DNA from 3 places in the Parabacteroides sp. HGS0025 genome. Region 3 is predicted to be linked to each of the others. Evidence: riboswitches for the same ligand, from Rfam matches in the RefSeq annotation. Region 3 holds a riboswitch; each other region holds the start of a gene.
The links. A riboswitch is a leader RNA that binds a small molecule or an ion and turns the genes downstream of it on or off. The one in region 3 is predicted to bind thiamine pyrophosphate.

Region 1 (3,277 bases), 2.4 Mb from region 3:
ATGTCTTCCTCATCAGCTCCTTCCACATCACGGAATACATCTATCGTGTATTCAGTCAACATACAGGCCAGTTTAATATTCAAACCGCCTTTACCGATCGCCAATGAAACTTCTTCAGGACGAAGATAAACCTCTGCCTTATGTTCTTCTTCGTTCACTCGTATGGAGGAAATTTTCGCCGGGCTTAATGCACGCTGGATAAACAGCGATACATTGGATGTATAGTTAATTACATCGATATTCTCGTTTCTCAACTCACGGACAATTCCGTGGATACGAGAACCTTTCATTCCTACGCAGGCACCTACCGGGTCGATACGGTCGTCGTACGACTCAACAGCCACTTTTGCCCTTTCTCCCGGGATACGTGCGATAGCCTTGATCGTGATCAGGCCGTCGTTAATTTCAGGAACCTCAAGTTCAAATAAGCGCTGCAGGAACATTTTATCTGTGCGCGACAGAATGATCTTCGGATTATTATTGTAGTTATCCACCTTTTGTACAATCGCACGAACGGTTTCCCCTTTACGGTAGAAATCGGAAGGGATCTGTTCTGTTTTCGGGAGCAGCAACTCATTACCCTCGTCATCCAGCAACAGGATCTCTTTCTTCCACACCTGATACACATCAGCTGCTACAATATTTCCTATTTTGTCTTTATATTTAGCATATAAACTATCCTTCTGCAATTCAAGAATTTTTGAAGCCAGCGTCTGACGCAGGTTCAGGATGGCACGACGTCCGAAACCGGCGAAAAAGACTTCGTCAGTCACTTCTTCACCCACTTCACAGTCGGCATCGATCTTACGGGCCTCGGTCAACGTTAGTTGCAGATTCGGATCTTCCAGTTCGTCATCAGCCACGACAATGCGGTTTCTCCAGATCTCGAAGTCACCTTTTTCAGGGTTGATAATTACGTCATAATTCTCATCCGTACCAAACATTTTAGCGATTACGTTACGGAAGGAATCTTCCAATACGCTGATCATCGTATCCTTATCTATATTTTTCAACTCCTTGAACTCCGCAAGGGTGTCAATCATACTGATTGTTTCCACTTTCTTGGCCATAATCTTTCTTTACTTGAATCTTATTAGGTATTTTGTATATTTTATTTCATCGAATGTATAGGATTGATCTTCCTGAACGGTAACTTTTCGTTTTGATCCTTCGGGTTTTACCTGTTTTTCAACGGTAACTACCACCCCGTTATCATCAGCCGATTTCAATACTCCGGTCAGCTTCACGCCGCTTTTCAGCAACATTTCCACTTCGTTTCCTATATTCTTCACATATTGACGAAGCACTTTGAACGGAGAAGTAACGCCTGCCGATCCGACTTCCAGTTCGAAATCTTCCACCTCACGGTCCAGATGTTCTTCCACATACCGGCTCAATGCTGCACAATCGTCGATGCAAACACCCTCATCATTATCTATCTCAATAATAATAAGGTTTCCCGGTTTAATTACCACGTCAACTAAATAGTTGTCGGAAGAAGCCAATTTCTCTTCAACCAACTGAGTTATTACTCCCTTTTCAATCATAAACATACTGTTAAGAACAAAAGAAGGGGACTACCCGCCCCCTCCTCATCTTCGCTTAATCGCCCGCAAATATACAAATAATCAGCGAGTTTTCAAATAAAATCTATCTTTTTATAAGAAAATGAAGAAAATCATCATCCCGGCCGGTCATTTGGTATCTTCCGGTTTTTTCCGTTCCTTTGTATTCCGAATACAAGGGGGTGCTTGCAGCGTTCTAGATATGGAACGTACCGCAGGCTGAGATGATACCCATATTACCTGATACGGATAATGCCGGCGAAGGGAATTGTAAAACATGGTATACTTCTTCACACAACACACCTCACCTATTCACTTATCAGGTTTTAAACTTTAAGGACAAAAGGATGAAAAGTGTATTGATTATTTGTGCCGGATCTCTGGCCTCATTCGCAGCAGCGGGAAACCGTCCCGAGCCTGTCGATTCTCTCAAAATTTCCCGTGATGTATCTTTAAACGAAGTGGTGGTCACAGCCACCAGGGTAGCCAAAGGTACGCCAGTAGCTTACAGTGAATTATCAAAAAAAGAACTCACCCGGAAGAATGACGGACAGGGTATTCCCTACCTCATTTCCCAGTCACCTTCCGTGATCATGACATCCGATGCCGGAACAGGGATCGGATACTCCGGCTTCCGTATCCGTGGTACGGATGCCAACCGTATCAATATCACCGTCAACGGCGTTCCGGTCAACGACTCCGAATCACATACCGTCTTTTGGGCGAACATGGCCGATTTCGCTTCTTCCGTCGACAACATACAGATACAGCGCGGAGCGGGAACATCCACCAACGGAGCCGCCTCTTTCGGTGCCACCGTCGCCATGCAAACACAGAAACCCGACCTGAAGCCTTATGCAGAATACGCTATTTCTGCGGGTTCGTTCGGAACCGTAAAAAACTCCGTCAAAGCAGGCACAGGACTACTCCATGAACATTTCGTATTCGACGCCCGCTATTCCAATATCCAAAGTGACGGGTATATCGACCGGGCAACGGCCAACATGCACTCCTACTTTGGCTCCGCAGCTTATTACGGAGATAACACGTTGATCCGTTTCCAGACTTTCGGCAACGTGGAAAAAACATACCAGGCATGGACAGGCGTCCCCTCCTATCTGTTGGAAAGCGACCGCACCTATAATCCATGCGGTGAATACACCGAGAACGGCATCACTAAATTCTACAATAACCAAACAGATAATTACTGGCAGCAAAATTATCATCTGATGGCCAGCCAGCGTCTGGGTGATTTATGGAATATGAGCCTGACCCTTCACTATACGCACGGTGAGGGGTATTACGAAGATTATAAGGCCGATGCCAAATTCAAATCCTACAAACTCAACTCTTATATCAACGGAAAGGGAGATACAATAACACGTTCCGATCTCGTTCGCCGTAAATGGCTGGACAACGATTTCTACGGAGCCGTTTACAGTGCCAATTACCGTGCCGAACGCCTCCAGATGAGCTTCGGTTCGGCCGTTAACAAATATACGGGCGATCACTTCGGCCGTGTCATGTGGGTAAAGAACAGCGAAGCACTTCCGGAGCCAGATTTCGAGTACTACTGTAATACCGGTAACAAACTGGATTATAATGCCTATGTAAAGGCAAACTACCGGATACTCCCCTGGCTGAACGGATACCTCGACTTACAATACCGTGGCATCCATTATTCCATTAAGGGTAGCGACGACAAAGCCGGT
Region 2 (3,277 bases), 510 kb from region 3:
GGTGTCTGGATCAGTATGCCGGTAGCCGATACGATCGCCACGGTGGTCACGGCTCTTGTACTGGTTAATCAGTTCAGGAAGTTCAAGGAGCATAATTAAGTGGATTATCTGCTTGTAAATAAAAATAAGAAATCCTATCTTTGTCTTGTTACGAAATAGTTCATTATGAAAACAAAGACAGAATATTTGGAACTGCTCCGTTTGTATAAGCAACAAATGGCAGAGCGGTATGGCATTATCCGGCTTGGGATATTCGGTTCTGTGTCTCGTAATGAGCAAAAGGAAGATAGCGATTTGGATGTTTGTGTGGAGATGAAAGAACCGGATGGTTTCATCCTTCTGAATATCAAATACGAACTGGAAGATTTGCTGAAGTGTAAAATAGATATAGTCCGTTTGCGTGATAATATGAATGCTTTACTGAAACGGAATATAGATAGAGACGGAATCTATGTGTAAAGAAGAGATTGCATTATTATTGGAGCAAATAAGAGACTCGCTGGCTGTAGTCATGGAGAGGGCTCTTGTCGTAAAGACTGTGGAAGACTTTACACATTCTGCTGATGGAATGATGCGTCTCGATAGTATTTGTATGCAATTGGTAACTGTAGGTGAAGCGATAAAGAATATAGACAAATATACGAATAAAGAACTTTTCCCCCGATATCCTTCTATTGACTGGAGAAGTGTAATGGGATTACAGGATATAATTGCTCATCAATATTTTAATGTAGATGCAGACATTATCTTCCGTATAGTAAAAGTAAATATACCGGAGTTACTGATTGTAATAGATCATATTATTGCAGATCAAAAGGAAGAATCCTTAAAAGAAAATACTGAATAAGTTTATGGATAACAAAATCATATTGACCATTGGCCGTCAGTTTGGCAGTGGTGGTCGTGAGGTAGGGCAGAAGCTGGCTAAGGCGTTGGGAATCGCTTATTATGATAAGGAACTGATGGCTGTAGCTGCTAAGGAAAGTGGTTTGAGTGAGGAATTTTTCGAAAAGGCGGACGAGCGTGCTTCCAGTGGGTTGTCTTATGCCTTTACGATGGGATATTCGTATATGGGGATGTTCACGCCTTATAATGATATTCTTTCCAACGACGGATTATTCAAGTTCCAGAGTGATGCCATCCGTAAACTGGCTGCCGAGCAATCATGCATACTGGTGGGACGTTGTGCCGATTATATCCTGCGTGATGATCCGGATTGCCTGAGCTTCTTTATCCATAATAATATGGAGAACCGTATCCAGCGTATCCTCGAGTACCAACCCGTAACCGTGGAGCAGGCAAAGGAACTTATGGCGAAAACCGACAAATCACGTGCCGCCTACTATAATTATTATACTAATAAGGAATGGGGAGTAGCCTCGTCCTACAACTTCTCTATCGACGTATCTGTATTGGGTGTAGACGAAACCGTCGAGTTCATGAAAAGTTTTGTTGAACGGAAAATGGAGAAACGGCCGCCGCATTTCGGATAATTTACTATCTTTGCCGCTGACTTATCATAGGGGTGCCTTAATATACAGGCTGAGATTATACCCATAGAACCTGCCCGGGTAATGCCGTGAAGGGAGAATCGGTAGAATTGCTAAATAAAGGAGAGCTTAACCTCTATGTGCTCTCCGATGTTTAAACACTAATTTATTATTGTAATGGAACAAATCGTTTCAACAGGAATTATTGACTCTTATTTTGCGAAACTGAAGAGCAATTTATCAATTGATGTGGCTATTGTAGGCGGTGGCCCTTCTGGTATCGTAGCTGCTTATTACCTGGCAAAAGCCGGTAAGAAAGTTGCTCTTTTCGACCGTAAACTGGCTCCTGGCGGAGGTATGTGGGGCGGAGCCATGATGTTCAATGATATTGTCGTACAGGAAGAAGCGATGCCGATCGTGAAGGAGTTGGGCGTTACTTATCACGATGCAGGTAACGGCACTTATATTATGGACTCGGTTCATACTACTTCGGCTCTGATCTATCAGGCAACAAAGGCCGGTGCAACGATCTTCAACTGCTATTCGGTAGAAGATGTGGTATTCCACAATGATGCCGTTGCAGGTGTTGTTGTAAACTGGGCCCCTGTTATCCGTGAGGGTATGCATGTAGACCCGCTGACTATTATGGCGAAAGCTGTATTGGAAGGTACAGGACACGATTGCGAAGTGGCACGCACAGTTGCCCGTAAGAACGATATCCGTTTGAATACCCCGACAGGCGGTGTGATCGGCGAACGTTCACTGAACGTAGAGCTGGGCGAACAGACCACAGTAGAGAATACAAAGGAAATCTATCCGGGATTATTCGTTTCCGGTATGGCAGCCAACGGCGTAAGCGGTAGTTTCCGTATGGGGCCGATCTTTGGCGGTATGCTGATGAGCGGAAAGAAAGCAGCCGAGCTGATCTGCGAAAAGCTGGATAAATAATACGGAATAACAAGGTATTATAATACAAAAGGACGGTCATCCTGTTTTTGGGATTTCCGTCCTTTTCTGATATAGTAACATAAAAACTTACCTATGTCCTGTTACATGTTCTCTACAATCTCCCGTTGTTTCTTGAAAAACTGTATTCTTTGCATCTCACCGCTTTCGGAGATCATAGTCGAGAACTTCCTGAGCGACTGAACCCATTCCTTCATGCTTTTACACATGTCTTTATCTCTCGATGTGATCGAGTTGATCGAAAATATCCGGATCAGGCTCAGTTGCAGACTGGATGTTTCCACATAGCTGTAAGTCGCTTCGAAGTTGATGTTGGAGATATAGATATGTACATCTTTCCCTGTATCGAACTTTCCTTTGGAGGCTATTGCTTCCAGGTCGTCCAGTAACTGAAGAAGATCTGCCTGCAGGTTGGTCACTTCTTCATCCGTAATAAGGTGGATGCTGGCAAAATATTTAATGTCGTTTACCAGATAGTGAAACATCATACAATCCCAGATATAATTCGTTGTCTGTATGTACTGCGTGGCTTTGACAAAATCTTTTTGTACCTGCTTTAGCTCGTCCGAGAGAGTTTACTCCGAAAAATACTTTACACAGTTCACCTTCTCATTCTGGTACATCCATTTGAATAAGCGGAACTTCGACAAGTTCTCATATTGCAGGTAAAAAGTCTGCGGAATCATATTCGATGCCGTGCTCAGTTCTGAAGTCGGATCGTCGTGCAACGCTTCAAAGACTTCAAGATAGTGGTCAAGAATAGTATAATACGTTTTGATAGGATCTGAATAATGTAAAAGATTCAGGTCGAACATCGCGTT
Region 3 (3,277 bases):
TTACCGACATCCAGCGTATCGATATAATCGATAAGGAAGTCGAACTTACCTCCTTTGCCGTTCTCCTTTTTAGGCTTCGGGTGATAATCGTTCATGGCAAATACCATCTTTTCATACTGACTGTAGCTGAAGTAATCATGATTGCGCGGGTTATTACTTTCGCGTTTATCGATCATATTCTTCACGAAAGTAACAGCCGGATTATCTTTCTTGCTGTATTTCTCTTTTGTCGGCCTGATGAATACTTCATTAAGAAGTATACTGGAAGGAGCCAGAGCCACTTTGAAATAGTTCTTCTTCCCGACGGCTACTTTAAACTCTTTTTCTTCGTATCCGAGGTAGGATACGGATAAGGTACGGGCATTAGAAGATGTAGTCAATGTGAATTTACCATCATCATCAGTTGTTGCCCCTATCGTTGTACCTTTAAGTATAACCGAAACATACGGTAACGATTCTCCTGTAATTGAGTCCGTTACAACTCCATTTATTATAGTGTTCTGACCTTTTGAAGCAAAAGCTATTATTACAAATGTCAGAATAAAAACAATCTTTTTCCCCATCACTTTTTATTAACTCTCTCGTTAAGACTCCGCAAAATTATAACAGATTATTCTTTCTTAATGTTCCAAATTGCACCGAATATATTCCAATTGACAACAAATCTCATTAAAAAGACTTTCTGTATAGAATAATTAAAACAATCTTATACTATCAATAACAAAATCTCTTCTTTCCGTTACCGGAACTTTAGGTATTTCTATTAATGTATAACCTGCTTTTTCGTAAACCTCTTTCATTACATAATAAGTATCTATCGCTTCATTAAACAATTGTTTTCGTTCTTTATCCGTACAATATATATCTTCCCAAGGGGGCAGTATAAATACTTGTTTGCTATATCTGTATTTAGCTACTGCTTGTTCTATATTCTCCTTGTCCGGCAACCCGATCAGCGCAGCATAGGCCAACGTATCGGGGATTCCTCTGTCGAAGAATAATATACCATCATTTCCGGCATTAGCCAGATACGAGTCAATGGAACGTTCCAGCATCAATTCAGTATACAATGCCGTATCTTTCCACGGAAGGGCTTCTCCGCCTTGTTGCATCTGCTCTTTTATGATTTCGCGTGCAACCTCTTCTACCGCTTTAAATCCCGACCTTTCGAGTTCTTCAATTAGTGATGTTTTACCTGTGCCTGGTCCACCCGTAATAACATACAAACCTGTTTGTTTCAGCATGATTTGTCTATTTAATTATTATGGCAAATTGGAAACTACAACCCGGAAGAAAAGCAATATTAAACCCGGATTGCATGGACAAATATAAGGGTTTATTTCGTTATGGCTATAAAATCTCTCTTAAATTTAACAATTCACTTTTGTTTTCTCCTACCAATCTTGTTACCTTTGTACACGAAAAGGGGGTGCCATACTGTAAACGGGCTGAGATTATACCCTGTGAACCTGATGCGGGTAATGCCGCCGTAGGAAAGACAGATAAAGGCTTTTCCCTCCTTTTGCGTGTAATAATGAAAACAGATACAATGTATCGCTATCCGGTAGCACTTACAATTGCCGGTTCAGACAGTGGCGGTGGAGCCGGTATACAAGCAGATATTAAAACATTTTCTGCATTAGGGGTTTATGGCGCTTCCGTCATAACATCGGTTACTGCCCAGAACACACAGGGAGTCAGAGGTATTCAGGCCATTTCTCCTGAGATACTGAAAGGACAACTGGATGCTGTCTTTGAAGATATAACGATCGATGCCGTAAAGATCGGCATGTTACATAATAAGACAGCAGCAGAGATTGTAGTAAACACGATAGATACCTATTCCCCTTCCTATATAGTATTAGATCCGGTCATGATCTCGACCAGCGGCAATAAGCTGTTGCAGGATGATGCCATAGACATTATTGTACGCGAACTCTTCAAACGTACTACGTTGGTAACGCCCAATATAGATGAAGCGGAATTCCTTTCAGAGATGAAGATCACTTCAGAAAAAGAGATGGGACAGGCCGCCGATAAATTACTGGCAATGGGATGCCGTGCCATCCTGATGAAAGGCGGTCATCTGAAGGGAGATAAAATGACCGATATCTTATACACGGAAGATAGGCCTCCTCTCCGACTTTCGGCAGAAACGATTGAAACAGCGAACGGTCATGGAACCGGTTGTACATTATCTTCTGCTATCGCGGCTTACCTGGCACTGGGAAACAACTTGCCACAGGCTGTAAAATCAGCTAAGGACTATATTACAAAAGCTATTCTTGCCGGAAAGGATGTGAAAACCGGTCATGGACACGGACCCTTGAACCATTTCTTCTCCCCGGTGCCTTTGATTAAATTAGAAATGAAGGAGCAATGAAACTGATCGTTATAACCACCCCTTATTTCTTTGAAGGCGAAAGCCGGATAATATCCCGGCTCTTCCGGGAAGGAATGGAGAGATTGCATCTACGCAAGCCACAAAGCAATATGGATGAATTGCGTATGCTATTGGATGCAATACCGTCAGAATACCATTCCCGTATCGTCCTGCACGATCATTTCGAACTGGCCATAGAATTCCAACTGGCCGGTATCCATCTGAACAGCAGGAATCATACGAGACCGGAAGGATTTAAAGGAAGCATCAGTCGCTCTTGTCATTCTTTAGAGGAAGTACAGGGAAACAGTGAACTGGATTATGTTTTCCTTAGCCCTGTCTTCCAGAGTATATCAAAAGAAGGTTACGGTAGCGGATTTCCGATGGAGGTTTTACATAAAGCGTCTTCTGATGGTATTATCAATCAAAAAGTGATAGCTCTTGGTGGTATGGACAACACAACTATACCCTTGATAGAACTACTCAACTTCGGAGGTGTTGCAGTGCTCGGAGCCTTATGGGGTGATAATCCTTCAGAAAAAGAAACAGGCTCTATTATTGAACGATACAAACAATTAAATATATGGCGATAGATTTCAAATTACATGAACAGGATAAGAAAGGATGTTTCATCCCCCGCGAAAAAGGTGAACGCCTGATGTTCATTACTCACCGTACGTCCAAATATACAGAGTATGAGGAAGTGAAAATGGTTTTAGACGGAGGGTGTTCGTGGGTTCAGCTTCGTATGAAAGATAATATGAATATCTTCACTGCCCGGGAGATATCACAATTAATCTGTGCCCATGAAACGAAATGTACTTATTGCATCAACGATAATATACAAATTGCATTGCGATGCGGTGCAACTGCTGTTCATCTGGGAAAAGAAGA

Region 1: it holds a riboswitch for thiamine pyrophosphate, as region 3 does, so the genes downstream of both, HMPREF1212_RS01405 (TonB-dependent receptor) here and thiD (bifunctional hydroxymethylpyrimidine kinase/phosphomethylpyrimidine kinase) in region 3, are expected to answer to the same signal.
Region 2: it holds a riboswitch for thiamine pyrophosphate, as region 3 does, so the genes downstream of both, HMPREF1212_RS13260 (sulfide-dependent adenosine diphosphate thiazole synthase) here and thiD (bifunctional hydroxymethylpyrimidine kinase/phosphomethylpyrimidine kinase) in region 3, are expected to answer to the same signal.

The regions. Positions count from the first base shown of each region.
Region 1 covers NZ_KQ033902.1:417,358-420,634, reverse strand. Annotated here, with positions in the region: gene nusA (transcription termination factor NusA) at 1-1,070, opposite strand, end outside; gene rimP (ribosome assembly cofactor RimP) at 1,080-1,547, opposite strand; TPP riboswitch at 1,734-1,850, shown strand; gene HMPREF1212_RS01405 (TonB-dependent receptor) at 1,913-3,277, shown strand, end outside.
Region 2 covers NZ_KQ033902.1:3,352,495-3,355,771, reverse strand. Annotated here, with positions in the region: gene HMPREF1212_RS13280 (MATE family efflux transporter) at 1-99, shown strand, start outside; gene HMPREF1212_RS13275 (nucleotidyltransferase family protein) at 166-459, shown strand; gene HMPREF1212_RS13270 (HepT-like ribonuclease domain-containing protein) at 452-847, shown strand; gene HMPREF1212_RS13265 (cytidylate kinase-like family protein) at 852-1,493, shown strand; TPP riboswitch at 1,512-1,607, shown strand; gene HMPREF1212_RS13260 (sulfide-dependent adenosine diphosphate thiazole synthase) at 1,668-2,438, shown strand; partial or broken gene HMPREF1212_RS13255 (hypothetical protein) at 2,540-3,277, opposite strand, start outside.
Region 3 covers NZ_KQ033902.1:2,837,844-2,841,120, forward strand. Annotated here, with positions in the region: gene HMPREF1212_RS11110 (DUF5686 and carboxypeptidase-like regulatory domain-containing protein) at 1-563, opposite strand, end outside; gene HMPREF1212_RS11115 (AAA family ATPase) at 696-1,244, opposite strand; TPP riboswitch at 1,416-1,512, shown strand; gene thiD (bifunctional hydroxymethylpyrimidine kinase/phosphomethylpyrimidine kinase) at 1,535-2,383, shown strand; gene HMPREF1212_RS11125 (thiamine phosphate synthase) at 2,380-2,976, shown strand; gene HMPREF1212_RS11130 (thiamine phosphate synthase) at 2,967-3,277, shown strand, end outside.